Regions from separate parts of the Bacillus sp. FSL K6-3431 genome, predicted to be linked through region 4. Evidence: riboswitches for the same ligand, from Rfam matches in the RefSeq annotation. Region 4 holds a riboswitch; each other region holds the start of a gene.
The links. Region 4 has a riboswitch for thiamine pyrophosphate ahead of thiT (energy-coupled thiamine transporter ThiT). Riboswitches for the same ligand answer to the same signal wherever they lie in the genome.

Region 1 (4,615 bases), 3.1 Mb from region 4:
TTTTTTATACTCTGCCCAAATAGACATCAACCATTGATGCATTTCCAGTCGTGTAAAATCATCTAAAGCAGAGAATGGTTCGTCCAAACAAATGAGGGACTGTGGACTTAATAAAGCACGAATAAACGCAACTCGCTGCTTCATTCCACCAGATAACGCGTCTGGAAATGCTTGTTCATAGCCTTCCAACCCAGCACGTTTAATCATTTTTAAAGCCTTATCCATTTCTATTTTCCCTTGCAATTCCTGACCAAGCAGCACATTTTGTAAAACTGTTCGCCATGGAAATAGCGCAGGTTGTTGGGGCATATAACTAATTAGTCCCCGTTTTCCGGTAATGTTTACATCATCCAAAACAATAGAACCATGATCAGGTTCAAGTAAACCGCCAATCAAATGGAATAATGTGCTTTTCCCACTCCCGGATGGACCAAGAATTGTTAGAAACCCCCCTTCCTCTATGTTAAGATTGATGTCTTTTAATATTTCACGCCCATCAAAACTGTTCGAGAGCTTGTTAATTTCTAATGTGCCCAAAATAGCCTCACTCTCCCTTTCCGTTCCACTTTACAAGCCATCTTTCTGCAGCAGTAATGATACTGAAAAAAAGCATGCTCAAAATCATGATTATCATAATCGCTACGAATACACGCTCCGTTCGGAACGATGAGGAAGCAAGCGTCATATATACCCCTATCCCTTTTTTCGCACCAAGCCATTCAGAGATTACAGCACCCATCATGCTATATGTAGCAGATATTTTCAGACCGGAAAAAAGAGCAGGCAACGCATGAGGCCATTCCAATTTTGAAAAAATTTGTGTTTTTGATGCTCCAGCCATTAGCATATAATGCTTCATTTCAGTAGGTGGATTGCGAAAACCACCAAGGGCAGCAATCGTCACTGGGAAAAAACATACGAGCGTGATGACGATCATTTTCGGCAAAAGGCCAAAACCAAACCAAATAACAAGCAGCGGTGCGAGCACAATAATAGGTACATTTTGCGATAAAATCAGTAACGGATAAACGGCCTCTCGTACACCGGGAAGCAAGTGCAATAGAATCGCTACAAAAAGTCCGATCGAACAACCAATCATAAACCCGACTAATGCTAGCACGATTGTTGACTGTATATGGGGTAGAAATTGATCGAACCCATTAATCGCCTCATGCCAGATAACGCTTGGCGCTGGCAGCAACCATTTTGGAATCTCCGCCAATTTTACTGCTAGCTCCCAGATGATTAATAAAAGGATGAGAACCGCTACCGGCTTCCATCCTTTTTTTAACATAGACAGCATCAGCGATATTTCTCCGTTAGTCGGCTCATTTCAACCCCAGTCGGCTGATATAAAATTTTAACTTGCGAAACAACATTGCTACTACCCATTTCCGTCATTCGCTCATTCATTTTCCCGATCACATTCATTAACTCATATAATTCACCTTCCATTGTTGTTTCCAATGGACTGACTTGATATTTCACTCCGGAATCCTCGATGATTTTGATCGCTTCATCCACGTAATGATAAACATCTTCACCATTCTTTGGTTTCGGTATAATTTGGATGCTAATTAATGCGTTTGCCATATTAAAGCCCTCCTATTTAGGTAAAAATTCATTTGTAAATGCTTTTTCCACATCTATCTCTTTTTCAAGTAATTTATTTTCGAGCATCCAGTCTGTATAGTTTTTCCATACTTCTTGTTTTTGCTCTCCCCATCTCGGAGCGTCATCCTTATACTTTGGCGCAAGCCATTCTTGGCTTTTTTTCACAAGTTCAGGATCTAAATCTGGCACAGCTTTTATTAAAATATCCGCTGCATCTTGAGGATTATCAATGGCAAATTCATAGCCTTTGGAAGTTGCAGCCATAAATGCTTTTACCGTCTCTGGATCGTCTTTAATCATTTTTTCATTCGTCGTAATGACAGGTGTATAATAATCCAGTTTATCCGTATAATCCGTTAAATATATCATGTTGATTTCCTCGCCACGAAGTTCAGCTTCTACACCAGTCCACGCATAAAATATCCAAGCGAAATCAATGTCTCTTTTTACCGCTGTGAAAAAATCCGTATCACCCATATTAATCGTTTCAAGCTTTTTAATATCGGCATTTTCTGAAGACATTAACGATGATAGTACGGCCTGCTCAACAGGTGCACCCCAACCACCATATACTTTCCCTTCGAAGTCCTTTGGTGATTGAATATTTTTAGCAACAGGCGATGCAAAACCTGATGTATTATGCTGAATCACAGCGCCGATCGACACGATTGGTACATCCTGCACCCTTGCTTCCGTAATGCTTTCTTGATAACCAATACCAAACTCAGATTTACCTGAGGCAACGAGTTGATCTGCTCCAGCTTCACCAGGCATAATAATATCTACATCCAGACCCTCATCTTTAAAAAATCCCCTCTCTTTCGCTACATATAATCCGGTATGATTCGTATTTGGGGTCCAATCCAATACGAGGGATACTTTTTTTAGCGAATTATCTTCACCCTTACCTTTGATATCGTCTGCGCCTGAGCCACAGCCTACTAATAAAAACAGTCCAATAATACTAATTAACCACTTTTTCATTCCTTATTTCCTCCTAATCTATAAAATAGAGAAAAGGAACCGCTAAAACAACAAAAGCACAAGCGCCTTGAACAGCTCTGACAGGCAAATGATGATCTGCACGGTTTGCCACGAATCAGAGCTACTTGTGAATCGAGGTGTTAGTTAGACGCTGGATCTAGATGCGAAAAAACGCCCTGGGATAAGAACCCGGGCGTCTGTAAGAACACTCATTAATGAATGAATTGACGTTCCCTTCGCTGGTATGAGCCAGAGCAGGTTCAAAGGGTCAGTATCTTAAGGATACTATCTCAACCAGCATAACCGGTTCCCCCACATTTCACATATTTATATTTCCTTCATCATTATAGCAGATTAAGAGGGATAAACCAGTTAAATGCTATAACCATTACTGAAATGACGAATAATTATTAAAATCCAGTTAAAAACTTATGTTGATAAATGATCTACTTCTTCTTGATCACTCCCTAACTAGGACGATTATTTCGGTGACTTTCATCCATAATTCTATAACCTTCGCCATTATTTCTATAACTTTCAACGCTAATTCCATAAGTTACTTAAAGCCTTCTCCAAAGTAGGATATTCATACGAATAACCATGTTCCATCGCCTTTTCTGGAAGAACTCGTTGCCCGTTAATTAGTATTTCACTCATTTCTCCTAATAGCACTTGTAGTGCAAAGCTCGGAACAGGTAACCAATGTGGACGATGAAGGACATGCCCAATTGTTTTTCCGAACTCTTTCATTTTTATTGGCTCGGGTGCAGTCACGTTTAGCGGTCCGGAAATAGTGTGATGTTCGATCGAAAATTGAATTAATCCAGCCACATCCGCAACATGTACCCATGATACCCACTGCCTTCCAGTTCCAACAGTGCCTCCAATAAATAATTTATACGGAAGCACCATTAGCGGTAGTGCCCCATCATAACCAAGTACAATCCCGAACCTAGCCATAACTGTCCGAACACCATATTGTTCCGCTTTTTGCGCTTCAATTTCCCAGGCTTTCACAACAGTCGCTAAAAAATCTGTTGCAATAGAGTCGTCCTTCTCTGTATAAGTGTTTTTTTCTGACATACCATAAAATCCGACTGCAGATGCATTTATTAACACTTTTGGTCTCTGATCAAGCACACTGATGATACGATTAATTTCCTTTGTCACTATCATTCTACTTTGTAAAATTCGAATTTTCTTTGCTTTCGTCCATCTCAATCCATTTATTGACTCACCTGCTAAATTGACAATCGCATCTACATTAGTGAGATGATTTTCAGGCTCACTTTGATCAGCAAGCCATTGAACTGCATGAAGCCGGTCTGTTTGCTTCACTTTATTAGGACTTCTCGTCAAAATTGTTACCTCATATCCAGCATGCAATAATCGATTTTGCAACACCTGGCCAACAAAACCACTTCCTCCCGCAATAACAACATGCATGTGATCCCCTCTTTCAGAAAAATGCAGGCGCCTTCAACACTACATATGTGCATTACCGAACATCTCCTAAGTTCGCTCGACCAGTGGTATCGGCACTAAAGTACGTAGTATCTGTTGGAGCTAACACAAAATTCACTTACACTTTCTGACTTCACAAAAAACCGATCAACTCGTTTAAGTCAGATCGGTTCGTTCAATCAAGCTAATTCAATTGCCTTCAGCTCAGCTTCTGTTTTCTCTTTTAAAGAAAAGCCTAATGCCTTAAGTTTATGTAGTAGATCAGCACAAACTCCATTCTCTGCGATAATAAACGACCGATCTCGCTCTATTGTTTCTTTGACTGACGAAAGCATATTGAAAAGTGATGCCGTTTTATCATATGTTTCATCCTTCGGGATATCACGCAAAAGTGCTGTTGTCGCTTCCGTAACTGGTAAAATTACTAACTCACAATTTTGTTCTAGCTGCAACAATTCATTAAATACGTCCATCTTCTCAAATGGTGTTCGCAGCGTATAATCTGTGAGTTCATAAACCTTTGTATTCTGATAATCTAGATTCAGAAATGGTG
Region 2 (4,615 bases), 2.6 Mb from region 4:
ATACTTCCGGCAGATTGAATTCCTCCAATAAAATGGACAATTACCTTAATGAAATAACTCGACAAAATAGCTGTGATACCACCGATAACACTTGCTATTGATAGGAAAAGGGCATTTGAAATATTACTGCTCACTCGGTTCCCCACGAAAGCAAAATCATCATATCTTGTCGCTTTTGTGGTTATTAAAATAGCGGAAATAAAAGCCCAAAGCATCGTAAAAACGATGACTATATCTGCTGAATAAAAAGATATATTTACCGAGAAACTAGCTGATCCATAGCCAACATTAAACGATGGTGCAAGTGAAAACAAAACGGCAATCAACTGCATGATCGCAAGTGAATTAAATACACCCCAATATGCCTTTACCTTAAATGAGAACTGTTTTTTTACAACATCAGATAGATTCGTTTCTATTAAAGACATCATCAATTCCCCCCTTGCTTTTACTCGTTAAAAATATACAGATATCACTTGAAGAAATAGATGTGAACTCTACCCCCCCGTCTCTTGCACATTTTATATCATCTTCAGTAAAATCATTTCGCACAACGGAATACATACGGTCTGGTCCCATATCTTTTTCAAGAAGTACCTCTCTACCCAACGTCCATCCAGCTACTACAGATTTCTTTCCATAAAGTCCAATCGCCCATTCTTTTAATTCAGAAATTGGTTTGTGAAGATGGACCTTTCCATCATTTACTAGTAGAACATCTTCTAATAGATCTTCGATTTCATTTAAGTGATGACTTGAAATTATAATCGAACGTGGATGTGCAATATAATCCTTTAACAAGGCACGATAAAAGTCTTTACGTACCGCCGCATCCATTCCAGTTGTTGGTTCATCAAAAATTGTGAGTGCACATCTTGCTGATAGTCCCAAAATCATATTAAATGTGCTTTTCATCCCTTTAGAAAGATTTGCGTGATATTGATTCGAATCCAATGAAAAATATTCAAAAAGCCCCTTTGCAAGAGTTGCATCCCAGTTTTCATAAAAGCTATCTGCAGCATCTAGAATTTCAGCAAGAGTTAGTGCTGGAGGCAATGTCATTTGATCATCAATGAAAATGCTATTAGCAGAAACAAATAAATTATTAAAAGGCTGTTCAGAAAAAACGTCCACCTCACCAGATGTTTCACGAATAAATCCAGATAAAATTTTCAAAAGTGTTGTCTTCCCTGCTCCATTACGTCCGATCAATCCCGTTAATTTATGTCCTTCAATTGAAAAAGATATATTTTCAAGAACTGCTTTTTTTCCATAAATTTTCGTTATATTTTTACATTCAATTATCTTCATCTTTTTTTCGCCTCGCATCCTTGATCAATTTGAGTAACTCATCTTCCCTTACACTTAAACGATCTGCTTCTTGAACAAGATCTTGAATTAATCCCTTTAATGTTTCATTTTTCCGTTTGCTAAGTATTTTTTCTTTCGCGCCAACATTTACAAACATTCCAAGTCCACGCTTCTTATATAGAATCTGTTCATCTGCCAATATATTCAGCCCCTTTGCTGCCGTAGCTGGGTTAATATTGAACATCTCTGCCAACTGATATTGTGAATAAACCTTTTCATCATTCATAAACGCACCGCTAATAACTTCATTTTCTATCCATTCTGCTATTTGCACATAAATTGGTTTCGATCCATCCGAATGTAAAATCACTTATATACCTCCTCTAACATAGTACGTTAGTGTTGTAATGTAGTATATATTTAAACCGAAAATAAAACAAGATGTATGCACCTATTTCCCATTATGATTTTAGACATATTAGATTCGATTTCTTGATTAATATTATGGTACGATAATGGTATTACTGCATCAGGAAAGGAATTCCGTCATGGAAAAACAAAACTTACTTGACCTTAATTACATAAAAGAATTTAAAATTGAATTGACTCGATTTATGATGGCTTACAAGTTTGCCTGCGATGAGTTAAATACGAAAATAAATATTTTATCAGATGAATTTAATTATATTCACGATTACAATCCGATTGAACACGTTAAGTCCCGTGTAAAGACTCCGGAAAGTATATTAAAAAAAATCCAAAGAAAAGGATATGGATTTTCTCTCCCTTCCATCAAAAATAATATTAGAGATATAGCTGGAATTCGGATTACCTGTTCCTTCATTTCCGATATTTATCAAGTAAGCGATATGCTAAAAAATCAAAAAGATATAAAAGTAATCGAGTGTAAGGACTATATTAAGCATCCAAAGCCAAATGGTTACCAGAGTCTTCATATGATTATAGAAATTCCAATTTTCATGTCTGATCGAGTGGAAAATACATATGTTGAAATACAAATCCGCACGATTGCGATGGATTTTTGGGCTAGTTTAGAGCATAAAATTTACTATAAATACAATAAAGACATTCCTGAACATTTATCAAAAGAACTAGAGGAGACGGCCACTGTCGCTGCCGAACTGGACCGTAAAATGGAACGTCTTCACAAAGAGGTATCCATCCTTAAAGAAGAAGATAAAGAGGAAGAAGATCTGATCATGTTGGCTAATCAAACCATTCCTTCAAAAATGCTTGAAACACTTGCTCGCTATAAGAAACTAACTGACCAAGCATAATACCCAACATTCCATAATTGGAAATCGGATTGCTAGACTATCTAGCAATCCGATTTCTTTACATGTAGATTCTCTTTCGCTAACATAGGAATTGTTGATTGAATATTGACTTATACACTGGAGGAGCTGCTATGGCGGCTGAGAAGACATCAAGCTCTGACTCTTTGTACCCGAAACTAGGTAATGCTAGCGTGGGGAAGTGTGGTCGTATGCATTACAAATTGGCATACAATCAGACCGCATTCCTTAGAATGTGGTCTTTTTCTATTCAAATCGAAGGAGTTGAAAATCATGAATGATACATGGGGCCTTCTTCATTCTGGGTTTCATCATGCTGCTATTAATATGGCATTAGATGAAGCTTTGTTGAATTGGCATAGTGAAGGTAAAATCCCACCTGTGCTCCGATTTTACGGTTGGTCGAAGCCAACGCTTTCTGTTGGCCATTTTCAAAAACTTGAGAAAACGATTGATTTCTCTGCAGTAGATCGATACGAATGCGAATTTGTTCGACGCCTAACTGGGGGAAGCGCTGTTTTACATGAGGACGAACTCACATACAGCATCGCTGTTTCTGAGCAGAAATCCTACATAGCTGATTCGATCCGTGCGGCCTATTTTACATTATCGAAAGGAATTATGGCTGGATTTAAGGAATTAGGTATTGATGCAGACTACTCCATGCCGAAGGAGCATTTTGAAAAAAGCGGTACTGCGGTCTGTTTTGAAAGACCATCTGATTACGAAATGCTTGTTGATGGGAAAAAGATTTCGGGACATGCGCAAACAAGAAAAAAAGGCGTATTGCTACAGCATGGTTCACTTCCGTTTAGCATTGATAATCAAATGTTATTCGATTTATTCAACTTCTCATCAGACAAAATGAGAGAGCGGCAGCGAAAAGCCTTTTCCGAAAAAGCGATCACAATGAATGAAGCAGCAAAAAAGAAAATTACATTCGAAGCAGCTGCCAAAGCTTTTCAATATGGATTTGAAAAGGAGTTAAATCTTACATTTATTCCGTTCGAACTCACTAATGAGCAGTGGAATGAAGTACATACCATAGCAGAATCTAAGTATCAATCGGACGAATGGAACTTCAAAAATCGAAAGCAGGTGCTAAAATAATGGCATTTAAAAAAGAAGAATATATTAGAAAGCCTGATTGGCTGAAAACCAAGATTAATACGAATGAAGCATATACAGGATTAAAGAAACTAATGCGTGAAAAAGGCTTGAATACGGTATGCGAGGAAGCTCGTTGTCCGAATATTCACGAATGCTGGAGTGAACGTAAAACTGCTACTTTTATGATTCTTGGTTCTATTTGTACACGTGCATGTCGTTTTTGTGCAGTCAATACTGGATTGCCAAACGAACTGGACTTGAATGAGCCTATGAGAGTGGCTGAATCAGTGAAGATAATGGGGCTTAAGCATGTCGTTGTTACAGCAGTAGCCCGCGATGATTTAAATGATGCCGGTGCTGGTGTATTCGCTGAAACTGTTCGTGCAATCCGTCAGGAGGTTCCTGGGTGTACGATTGAAATTCTGCCTTCAGATATGAAAGGTGATTACGAAAACTTACGAAACTTAATGTCCAGTGGTCCGGATATTTTTAATCATAACATTGAAACTGTAAGAAGTTTGACGCCAAGGGTTCGTGCAAAAGCAACATATGACCGCTCTCTTGAACTTTTAAAACGAGTAAAAGAAATTGCGCCAAATACACCAACAAAATCGAGTATTATGGTCGGGCTTGGTGAAACAAAGGAAGAAATCATCCAAGCAATGGATGATTTGCGTGCGCATAATGTTGATATAATGACGATCGGTCAGTACTTACAGCCTACAAAAAAACATTTAATGGTCGAGCGTTACTACCATCCTGATGAATTTGCAGAACTAAAAGCAATAGCTATGACAAAAGGTTTTAGCCACTGTGAAGCAGGTCCACTTGTTCGGTCTTCCTACCATGCAGATGAGCAAGTAAGCCAAGCCTCTGCT
Region 3 (4,615 bases), 1.4 Mb from region 4:
CGGCATTCACCAAGCCGGATGGTACAAGATTTTCTTGTGCCACTTTTTCATGTCTCCTCCTAATTTTTATAGGGGGATAGTACAGTTTTTATTGGTGAAATTACCCATTATGTATAAGATAAATAAACTACATACAACGTGTCCGCCTGCCACCGTTGAATTCCGTTCCAGGCGGACGCGTTCCGGGGGGCGTGCGGTGAGCCTCCTCAGTCGCTACGCGCCTTGCGGGGTCTCACCTGTCACCCCCCAGGAGTCGCCGCCTTCCACTCCAACCAACTGAGATATTATTTTGCTCATGGTAGGGCGACTGTTTATACCTTGTTCTCAAATCTTTTCCTTTTCATACGATTTCCGTTTTATACAAAGAAATTTTGTTGCTATTTCTGTCGAAAACCCTTGACTTTTTGGAAACATCACAGTAATCGCCGGTGAAAGGATTTATTTCCTTACTAAGTAAAGATGGTTGTTTCCGTTGGAGTACTTTTCCCGTGAACTGTCCCACCTTAAGTCGATATCAGACTGGGAATACTTGCGCGAGTGGTTACATTTAGTTAGTCCTTGGGCACTGCAATAGCTAAGAGAAGCAGAAGGTAGGAACGAATCATTGAAGCCGGGTCTCGAGGCTCAGGGCCTCTATTCGAATAAGAACTTTGGAGCCACGGCGTAAGATACGATAGGTCTGTAATCCATAGCTTGTAAATAATAGGCCAATCATTATTTACAATGGTGAGCACATTTTCAGAATAATGGTCCAAGACGAAGTTTTGATAATCTTCATGTGGAACAACAGTAGGTTTCAACTCCAACACCTCAATCACAGCTTTACATGATATCCACCAGCGACAGTCGATATGATTTACCGTTGTATCCAAGACTTCAACCTGCTTCCCAGCATGATTCTGTCAGCATTGTTGCCAGCGCTATTGAATTTTCGCAACGTACTACCTTGGGCATAATTGGCAACAATGTTTTTAAAAACAGCCTTTTTAAAAAATAAATATGTGACGCTTCTTTTGAAAAAATTTTGAAAACGAATACCAAATATTCAATAAAGCTTAATTCCCAGTAGTTTTTTGGAAATTCGGCAGATTTACGCCTCGAAATTCCGAGAGTCTATTCTATTCACATTTACCCTGGTCTTTCTTTAGGGTTGATGATATTCACTCTAAGCGAAGCGTAAGTGGGAGTTACCAATCAGGTAAGGTAAGAGTCCCCACCTGATTTCCCCGACAGCTTTGCTTAAACGAGTTCACTTGTTTTTTCTTGATGGACTATTACCCGAAATATTGACGGTCATTGTGACGTGACTTACTTGCTCTTGGGTAAAACGCAACGCTTGTTCAAGCGTTGCAAATACATCATGAGCATCACCGTCGAGCCGACTTGCATAGTGGACCCCGCCTGTTAATGTGCCTTTTTCTTTTGCAATCCCACAAACATCAGCAATAATTTGCATATAGTTCTCATTATTCAACGGGTAAAGCGCGAATTGGGTTGGTGCTTCGATATGAAGGTCGGCAACAATAGGTTCATTATTGCGGAAATTGTCTTCGGACATATATGTATCCCCATCAGAATCACCAGGGCAGCCGATGGAAAAGGTTCCATTTAATACAATGTGCTTACCCGTTTTTGCTGCATGAATGTATACGGCTTTTCCCACGTCAAAAACATGCTCCATTTTCCCACGAATGCATGTGCTAATATCGTCGGTTTTCATCCACACTTTTGATGTATCTACATCCTTCAAAGTAGTTTTGATAATCTCAACGAACTGATCGCTCATCGGGTAAAGAGAAAACCTTAAACCTACAATTCTACTAGTACCGCAAACTGAATGTGTCATAAAAAATCCTCCTTGAATCTATTTTTTTTACAATAAAAAAACTGCATCTATGGGAAGATGCAGCAGTATACGGAAAATTAAGCGTCCGTAAAACAGCTACACTTCCCCACGCTGGTATTATCCAGATCGGGTAAATAAGGGATTTGAACGCTCTTCCACGTCCTTATCTCAGCCATTTCGGCACCCCTAGTGCAACAGATCATATGCAGTTAATTAATGTTGAACGAACAGTATCGCTTGCGCCTTTTTGTTCGTTCGCCAACATCATATCTGATTATTCGGAAGAAGTAAAGACTATATTTTTTGTCGAAGGATAAGAAGTATGCTTGTCGAAAGTGAAATTTTAGGATGCTATCTTAAAATTTTAGGATTACTGCAAATAGGGATAGCGCTTACAATTAGATTGTTAAGTAATCAGAATTATTAGGGGGTAGAAATTAGTTGAATAAATTTAAAAGACATAGTTTATTTGCTCTGTTGCTTGCAATGATCTTAGTTATCGCAGCTTGTTCTGGTAAAGAGAAAGATAGTAGTTCCAAGGGAAAAGTGGATGGTGACAAAGTGGAGTTGACACTTTGGAATATTTGGACTGAACCATCTCCTCAAAACACTGCCAACTTGGAACAAATCGAGAAGTTTATGGATGAAAATCCTGACATTGTAATTAAGCAACAAAGTATCCCTCATGACCAATTCAAGGTGAAAGTAAAAACACAGGCAGCAGGAAAGCAACTTCCGGATTTAGTGCAAGTGTTTCCCGGAGCAGAACTAAAGCCATTAGTTAGTGGCGAATTGATCCAGCCAATTGATGATATTATGAGTCACTGGAAAGATTTAATTCCAGAAGGACAGCTTGGAGATTATCAAGTTGATGGGAAACAATATGCAATACCTGCGAACGTTACACCGACAAGCCTTGTATATTATGACAAAGATATGCTGGCTAAAGCAGGATACGATGAATTCCCCACAACATACGCTGAATTTAAAAAGTTAATTAACAAATTTAACGAACAAAAAATTATTCCAATTGCACTTGGGAACAAAGCCCAATGGTTATTACAGTCCTCGTACATTAGTACGATTGGCGACCGCTTAACTGGCGATGATTTTCTGACGGCTGTTTTAGATACTGGTGAAAAGAAATTTACGGATAAGAAGTTTATTGAAGCATTAGGTATCATTAATGAACTGTCTGATTTGAAAGCTTTTAACGAGGACTTTAACTCTATAGATAACAACCAACATAGAGACCTGTTTATGTTAGGTGATGCGGCAATGATGATTGACGGAGCGTGGTCACTTGGGCCGGTATTGGAAGGCGCACCTGACAAAAACATTGGCATGGCATTATTTCCTGAAGTACCAGGGGGGTTAGGGGATCCGAAAGCCGTTTCAGCAGTTACAGGAACAGGGATAGCTTTGAATAATGAACTTGAAGGGGAAAAGTTAGAAGCAGCACAGAAATTCCTGAAAAGTTTTTATTCGGAGGATTACTTTAATAACTTAATGAAAGCTGACATTTTAGTTGTAGCAGATATTGAAGCACCCGCAGAAGTCAGTGAATTGGCGAAAGAAGTATCGAAATTAACATCTGAAAAAATTGTACCTGTTTACGACGCATCGCTACCAACCGAAATTACCGATATTCTTAATTCAGGATTACAGGAAATGACAATAGGAACATTGACTCCTGAACAATTAGCTGAAAAGCTGCAGCAGGCAGTTGATAAACAAAAGTAAAAAGACTGGTAGGAAATCAAGATAGATTTACGCTTGATTTCCTCCCTTTTTTAGGAGGGAAATTATGCATTTATTAAGCCGAAGTAAGTGGCCAGCAATTATTGGATTAGCGCCAGCAGTGCTTATTTACGTTGTTTTTGCTATTGTTCCTATCATTATTTCATTCTATTATTCGGTCATGGAATGGGATGGGTTCACAGAGATGAAATTTATTGGTCTAGCAAACTTTAAGGAAGCGCTTCATGATCCAATCTTTTGGCAATCATTAAAAAATAATATGTTTGTTGTTGGTGCATCCGTCTTTGGGCAGATACCGATTGCTCTTGGCCTTGCGCTGCTTTTAAATAGAAAATTAAAAGGTGGAAAAATTTTCAGAACACTTGGTTTCATGCCTGTTGTTATTTCTACTGTCATCATCTCTTTAGTTTGGGGCATGATGTATAACTCAAGAATGGGATTATTCAACCAATTACTAACTTCAATAGGCTTGGAAAGTTGGACGCAAAATTGGCTTGGTGACCCTAAATGGGCAATGATATCTGTTTGTATAACAATTATTTGGCAATTCGTTGGTCTATACTTAATCATCTTTTTGGCAGGCCTGCAAAATATACCTCAAGAGATTTATGAAGCTGCAGAAATAGATGGGGCAACTGGCTGGAATAAAACACTTTTTATTACGCTTCCGATGATGAAAGATATTATTACAATTGCTGTTATTTTGTGTATTAGTGGAAGCCTGCGCACATTTGACCTTATTTATGTCATGACATCTGGAGGTCCAGGACATTCTACCGAAGTACTAGCAATGTATATGTTTGATCAAACATTTTCGTCAACTAGATATGGTTATGGAAGTGCCTTATCCTTATTTATCTTTTTCTTTAGCTTAGCATTGGTATATCTAACTACTCTGATACTTCAAAGGAAATCGTCGAAATAAGGAAAGGGGGAAGAACAGATGGCAAAAACATATTTAAAACATAGTGATAACCAACTTAAAGCGAGAAATATCTCAAAAAAATC
Region 4 (4,615 bases):
TCAACGATCGTTTGATCTCAAATGTTTTTAACGCTTCATCACGATCCGTATGAGAAAGTTGTATGTCTCGCAAGTCTTTTTTCACACTAGTAAAAGCCTTGTAAACAAGTGCCGCATCTTTATTTGGTCCTGCACTATAGCCTATAATTTCTCGGTTCAATAAATCCACCAAGAAACAAACGTAGCACCATTTATTTAGTACGCGCACGTAGGTTAAATCGCTGACAATGACTGCTGATTCTTCTTGGTCATCAAAATTTCGATCCAGTACATTTCCAACAGCTTCATCATTTACTTTTGTTTTTTGGGGCTTAAATCGTGCGATGTTGTATTTAGATACTAGACCTTGTTCGTGCATGATTCGGCCGATCCGTCTGCGGGATACTTGATGGCCTATCTTTTGTAATTCAACTTTTATTTTGCGTGTGCCATATGCGCTGCGATTTTGAAGAAATATCGTTCGAATCAAATGATCTAACCCATCTTCGGTTTCTTGTTCAACTGGCATATAGTAATAACTACTTCTTGGAATTTGCAGGACACCGCACATTGCTGATACAAAGTATTTGTGGACATTGATCCGAATCACATTTACTTTCGTCCCATGATCAGCGCGGCTTGCTTTAAAATGTCATTCTCCATTCGAAGGCGTGCCATTTCTTTCTTAAGATGGATCAGCTCATTTTCTTTATCAGATCGATTATCTTTCTCTTGAAAGGATCCAGAGCTCTCGGACTGACGAATCCACCGGTCTAATGCTGAAGCTGTTAGCTCATTGTAGCCTTTCCAAAGCACAGATTGTTGAATAAGAAAAAAGCGATTCATTTTAGGAATCGCACTTCTGATTTATTTAATTAGATTGTAACTTTCTTAGTATTACTCCGTTTACAATAACTCCGATAAACCCAGTAATTGAAAAAACATAAGAAGTTATTTAACACTAATGAATTATTGCTGCTCTCAAATCACTAACACCATTCTCCAAATAGCCCTTTAAACACGTTAACATATATACCCAACCTTCTTTTTGTCCTAGCATTTTGTTTACTATTTGAGGGTCAGCTTCATTAAGACCTGATTCGTTTACCTCAATAATTGTACTGGCACGATCCAACTCTTTTAGTGTAATTGTAACAACTGTTTCTTCATCAGATTCTCCACCCCATGAAAACACGATTTTCATGTTTTCCACGATTTCTAATACATTTACAACGCCTTCTGCTTCGTATTCATCATATCTTAATGTAACAGACTTGCCTTGTTCCCATCTTTCGGAACTCGATGAGAACCAAAAATTCCCGATTTTTAAAGGGTCTACAAAGGCTTCAAACACCTCATTAGACGGCTTATCTATTCTAAATTTCGTAGTTACTTGAGTATCCATAACAAATTCAACTCTCTTTCAGAATATTTAAAACTTCTTCCGTTATACCCTATTTTACACATTTTTCGTCTTAATACTAAAAACACTCTTATTAAACTAAGCTGCCCGTTTTAGCTTTAAGTACATTCTTTCACAAAATCCATATATCATTTCAATTATTTCTATAAATTTAATTTACACTGACTCAATAAGTAAGTCCTTTTACAACGAAACACCCCTTTAGATAAAAAATCCAAAGGGGTAATGCTTCGCAACTTTTTTATAAACATCGCATCTTTTTTACAAACGTCGCGACTTTATTTTAAATCAACAACAGAGTATTAGATAAATCGGGAAAAACTGTAGTGACTGTTTATAATAAGCAGACAGAAAAGCAGCATTCATTATGTTGGTATGCCAAAAATAAATCACATTATGAAGCTTTGCTATTATTCGATAAATGATTCCCTTTATTTGTTTTTATTAGCTCAGGTCGAATAGATAATACGACACAAATGACAATGGCACATAATAAAAAGGAGAAAATCATCGTGATACCATTCGTGATGAAGGAAAAAACGATAGGTGTTTTACCTGCTTCATAGGCATATTTAGCAAAGAAAATAACACCTGCAATAAAATGCCAAAAATAACGACCCAAGCTTCCAATGAAAATGCCTAAGGTTACAGTGAGGACCATCATCGCTTTCTTTCCTTCATATGCTGTTTTACTAACCACAGGCGCAAGTAACCCAGCAAATCCTATAAAAGTAAATGCAATAAAATATTCTATAAAGCCTTGGAGTGGTGTTACGATATAATAATCACCGATAGCAATTTGTAGTAATCCCCATAATAAGCCTGAGATACATGCTGTCTTAACTCCCCACCTAAACGCAACGATAAAAATGGGCACCATAGCAACTGATATAGAGATAGATGGTGTAAGCTTGATGGAAGGAAGTATATCCAACACAAGTGCCATCGCTGCAAAAATAGATGCTTCTATCATTGCTTGTAAAGAAATTTTACTCATAAAAAAACCCCCTATGATTTGTGTATTGCACGTATCCATAGGGGAACAGAAATAGTATATGAAGTTACTATCTCTTGTTCTGCCACATCCCTGCGCTAGCATTAACTAACAGGTTCGAAGGGTCTGGATTAATTATCCACTCTCAGCTATTTGCTCCCCCTGTGGTACGTCGATTCAATTATACTCATCACTATTATAACGAAGAATATATATTATGCAAGACAAATAATATAATAAGTCAGATTACTTGTACAGTTGAACCACTCGCCACTTAACGATCTTAAGGTCTGTTTGAAGTGGGAGATTCCTAAGATCATCAGTGCAACCACTAGTTATTAATTAGGCTATCCCTGTAGTTCCTACGGTTAGTAGTCTTATCGCTTCAGATTTAAGGTTCATACTTGCTTGATATCTCTGTCTTGGTGGGGTTGTATTCGGAAGAGATCCATACACCATAGCGAAATTTTTAACGTCTTTATTGCGGTAGCCCGTGACTGGAACAGAATTGACTTGAAGCGAAGTTTTTCGCGAAAAATACGACTTGTTTGCCATACCACTTAGCTTATTCAAGTATGGTTCGAGAATGTGCCCAGGATACTTTACTTATTCCTTAAGTAGGTGAACTCAGCTTTTTTGATGTCGATTTGATTAATGTATGTTTTTCCGCGTTTTAACACCAGGACCTCGTTTTAAAAGATTTTTTATTTCCTCAATTGTTAGCCCCTGCTCCTTCGCAAGAGTAATTAATGCCACCCATTCAGGATCAAGTTTTGTCATTGTGCTTCCTCCTCTTTTATTTTTCAATCCACAATGTCAATTTTTTGTTTTTTGCCAAATTACTAGGGACTGAGCATGATCCCGGCATAATGTAACAAGAGGAAGATATCAAATAAACGAGAACATAATACTGTTACATTAGCTATAGAGGTAGTGATAAGCCTTCATTCTCGTATATAAAACAGCCCACAATATAGAAATATTTGAACGTAAAACCCACATTGCTTTTACTAGGCTCATCTCCCCTTTTCCTTTTTCACGTTGTATCATGCAATGTGAAAAAGTCCATTCCCCAAATATCCAAACAATTTGTAATTCCTAAAGTATAATCACCTTTAAGCAACGCTCTTGTAAAGATTACCAAATGGCACTGAATAAATTCTGAACAACAATATCTGAAACTCAAAAAGACTACTGTCGCCGTTAAATAGGGCATACAAGTAGTATTTTAAATAAAGTTTTTTATTTATCATGTATTGGGCTTGGGCTACGTCTGACACTTCTGTATTTAGATAACCAACATCCTTTTCATTTTTGAAATAAGGTAAGTAAAAGCCAGAAATGTTTTAATGATTTTCCTATTGCAACGAATAACTCATCTTCATTATTGCCATCCTCTCCATTCGAACTAAAACTCATTAGAGTATTCCTCTTACATACAAAGTTCTGTTAAATTTTAATGTTGATTTATAGAGATAAATAAAGAAAAGACCCCTTCATGCTCTATTAAGGAGCGTTAAGAGGTCATTCAACTAATAAATCATAAATCATTTTCTAATAGCTTCATAAACGAAAGCCTGGTTCCCATTTGTTGGTTGGCTACCATATTCGAAATCGGCGGACACTACATATCCGAAAAACCGATATTTTCTAAAATTAGTTTAAATTCTTCTACGCCATACCAACGTATGGCAAAACGTTGCAATTCAGTTTTAGCAAGTTTTCCATCACGCCATTTTTCGTACTTTAAATATGAAACTTTATATTGATTAAATAAATCTGCTTCAACAAGTTTACCCTCCATTGTGATTACATCCCCATTCGGAAAATTGAATGTTGATGTACCGCCAAACTTACTAACCTCAAAATTGGTGTCAGGCAAGAAAAGGTCAAGTATAAGGCGCCCACCTGGTTCAAGATGATCATAAATTCGCTTCAAAGCTTCAAGTGATTCTTCACGTTAAAAATGAACCAGCTGGTATAATAATTGCTTCATATTTATTAGGTAAAGAAAGTTCCTGTAAATTCGATTTATAAAAGTTGGTTTGCACGCCACGTTCTTCACAACGTTGACGGCAAGAAGCCAACATTTCAGGTGAATAGTCAACTCCATCAACAATAAGACCAGTTTCAAGAAGTGGAATAATTACACGGCCAGAACCGACCATTCCTTCAAGAATACGTCCCTTACAATCTTTAAGCTTATCTTGGTAATATTC

Region 1: another riboswitch for thiamine pyrophosphate. It lies ahead of MHB53_RS19670 (ABC transporter substrate-binding protein); the one in region 4 lies ahead of thiT (energy-coupled thiamine transporter ThiT).
Region 2: another riboswitch for thiamine pyrophosphate. It lies ahead of MHB53_RS17630 (lipoate--protein ligase family protein); the one in region 4 lies ahead of thiT (energy-coupled thiamine transporter ThiT).
Region 3: another riboswitch for thiamine pyrophosphate. It lies ahead of MHB53_RS12090 (YkoF family thiamine/hydroxymethylpyrimidine-binding protein); the one in region 4 lies ahead of thiT (energy-coupled thiamine transporter ThiT).

The regions. Positions count from the first base shown of each region.
Region 1 is NZ_JBBOCT010000001.1:4,062,233-4,066,847, reverse strand. Features, by position in the region: gene MHB53_RS19685 (ABC transporter ATP-binding protein) at 1-537, opposite strand, end outside; gene MHB53_RS19680 (ABC transporter permease) at 545-1,303, opposite strand; gene MHB53_RS19675 (thiamine-binding protein) at 1,303-1,593, opposite strand; gene MHB53_RS19670 (ABC transporter substrate-binding protein) at 1,606-2,598, opposite strand; TPP riboswitch at 2,813-2,922, opposite strand; gene MHB53_RS19665 (TIGR01777 family oxidoreductase) at 3,142-4,044, opposite strand; gene MHB53_RS19660 (hypothetical protein) at 4,242-4,615, opposite strand, start outside.
Region 2 is NZ_JBBOCT010000001.1:3,617,666-3,622,280, reverse strand. Features, by position in the region: gene MHB53_RS17650 (hypothetical protein) at 1-431, opposite strand, end outside; gene MHB53_RS17645 (ABC transporter ATP-binding protein) at 400-1,311, opposite strand; gene MHB53_RS17640 (GntR family transcriptional regulator) at 1,298-1,681, opposite strand; gene MHB53_RS17635 (GTP pyrophosphokinase) at 1,860-2,609, shown strand; TPP riboswitch at 2,719-2,824, shown strand; gene MHB53_RS17630 (lipoate--protein ligase family protein) at 2,901-3,737, shown strand; gene lipA (lipoyl synthase) at 3,737-4,615, shown strand, end outside.
Region 3 is NZ_JBBOCT010000001.1:2,358,485-2,363,099, reverse strand. Features, by position in the region: gene MHB53_RS12095 (hypothetical protein) at 552-872, opposite strand; gene MHB53_RS12090 (YkoF family thiamine/hydroxymethylpyrimidine-binding protein) at 1,250-1,846, opposite strand; TPP riboswitch at 1,933-2,044, opposite strand; gene MHB53_RS12085 (extracellular solute-binding protein) at 2,288-3,589, shown strand; gene MHB53_RS12080 (carbohydrate ABC transporter permease) at 3,654-4,532, shown strand; gene MHB53_RS12075 (carbohydrate ABC transporter permease) at 4,551-4,615, shown strand, end outside.
Region 4 is NZ_JBBOCT010000001.1:970,625-975,239, forward strand. Features, by position in the region: partial or broken gene MHB53_RS04920 (IS3 family transposase) at 1-774, opposite strand, end outside; gene MHB53_RS04925 (SRPBCC family protein) at 941-1,384, opposite strand; gene thiT (energy-coupled thiamine transporter ThiT) at 1,797-2,399, opposite strand; TPP riboswitch at 2,470-2,569, opposite strand; gene MHB53_RS04935 (anti-repressor SinI family protein) at 3,048-3,176, opposite strand; partial or broken gene MHB53_RS04940 (class I SAM-dependent methyltransferase) at 3,944-4,615, opposite strand, start outside.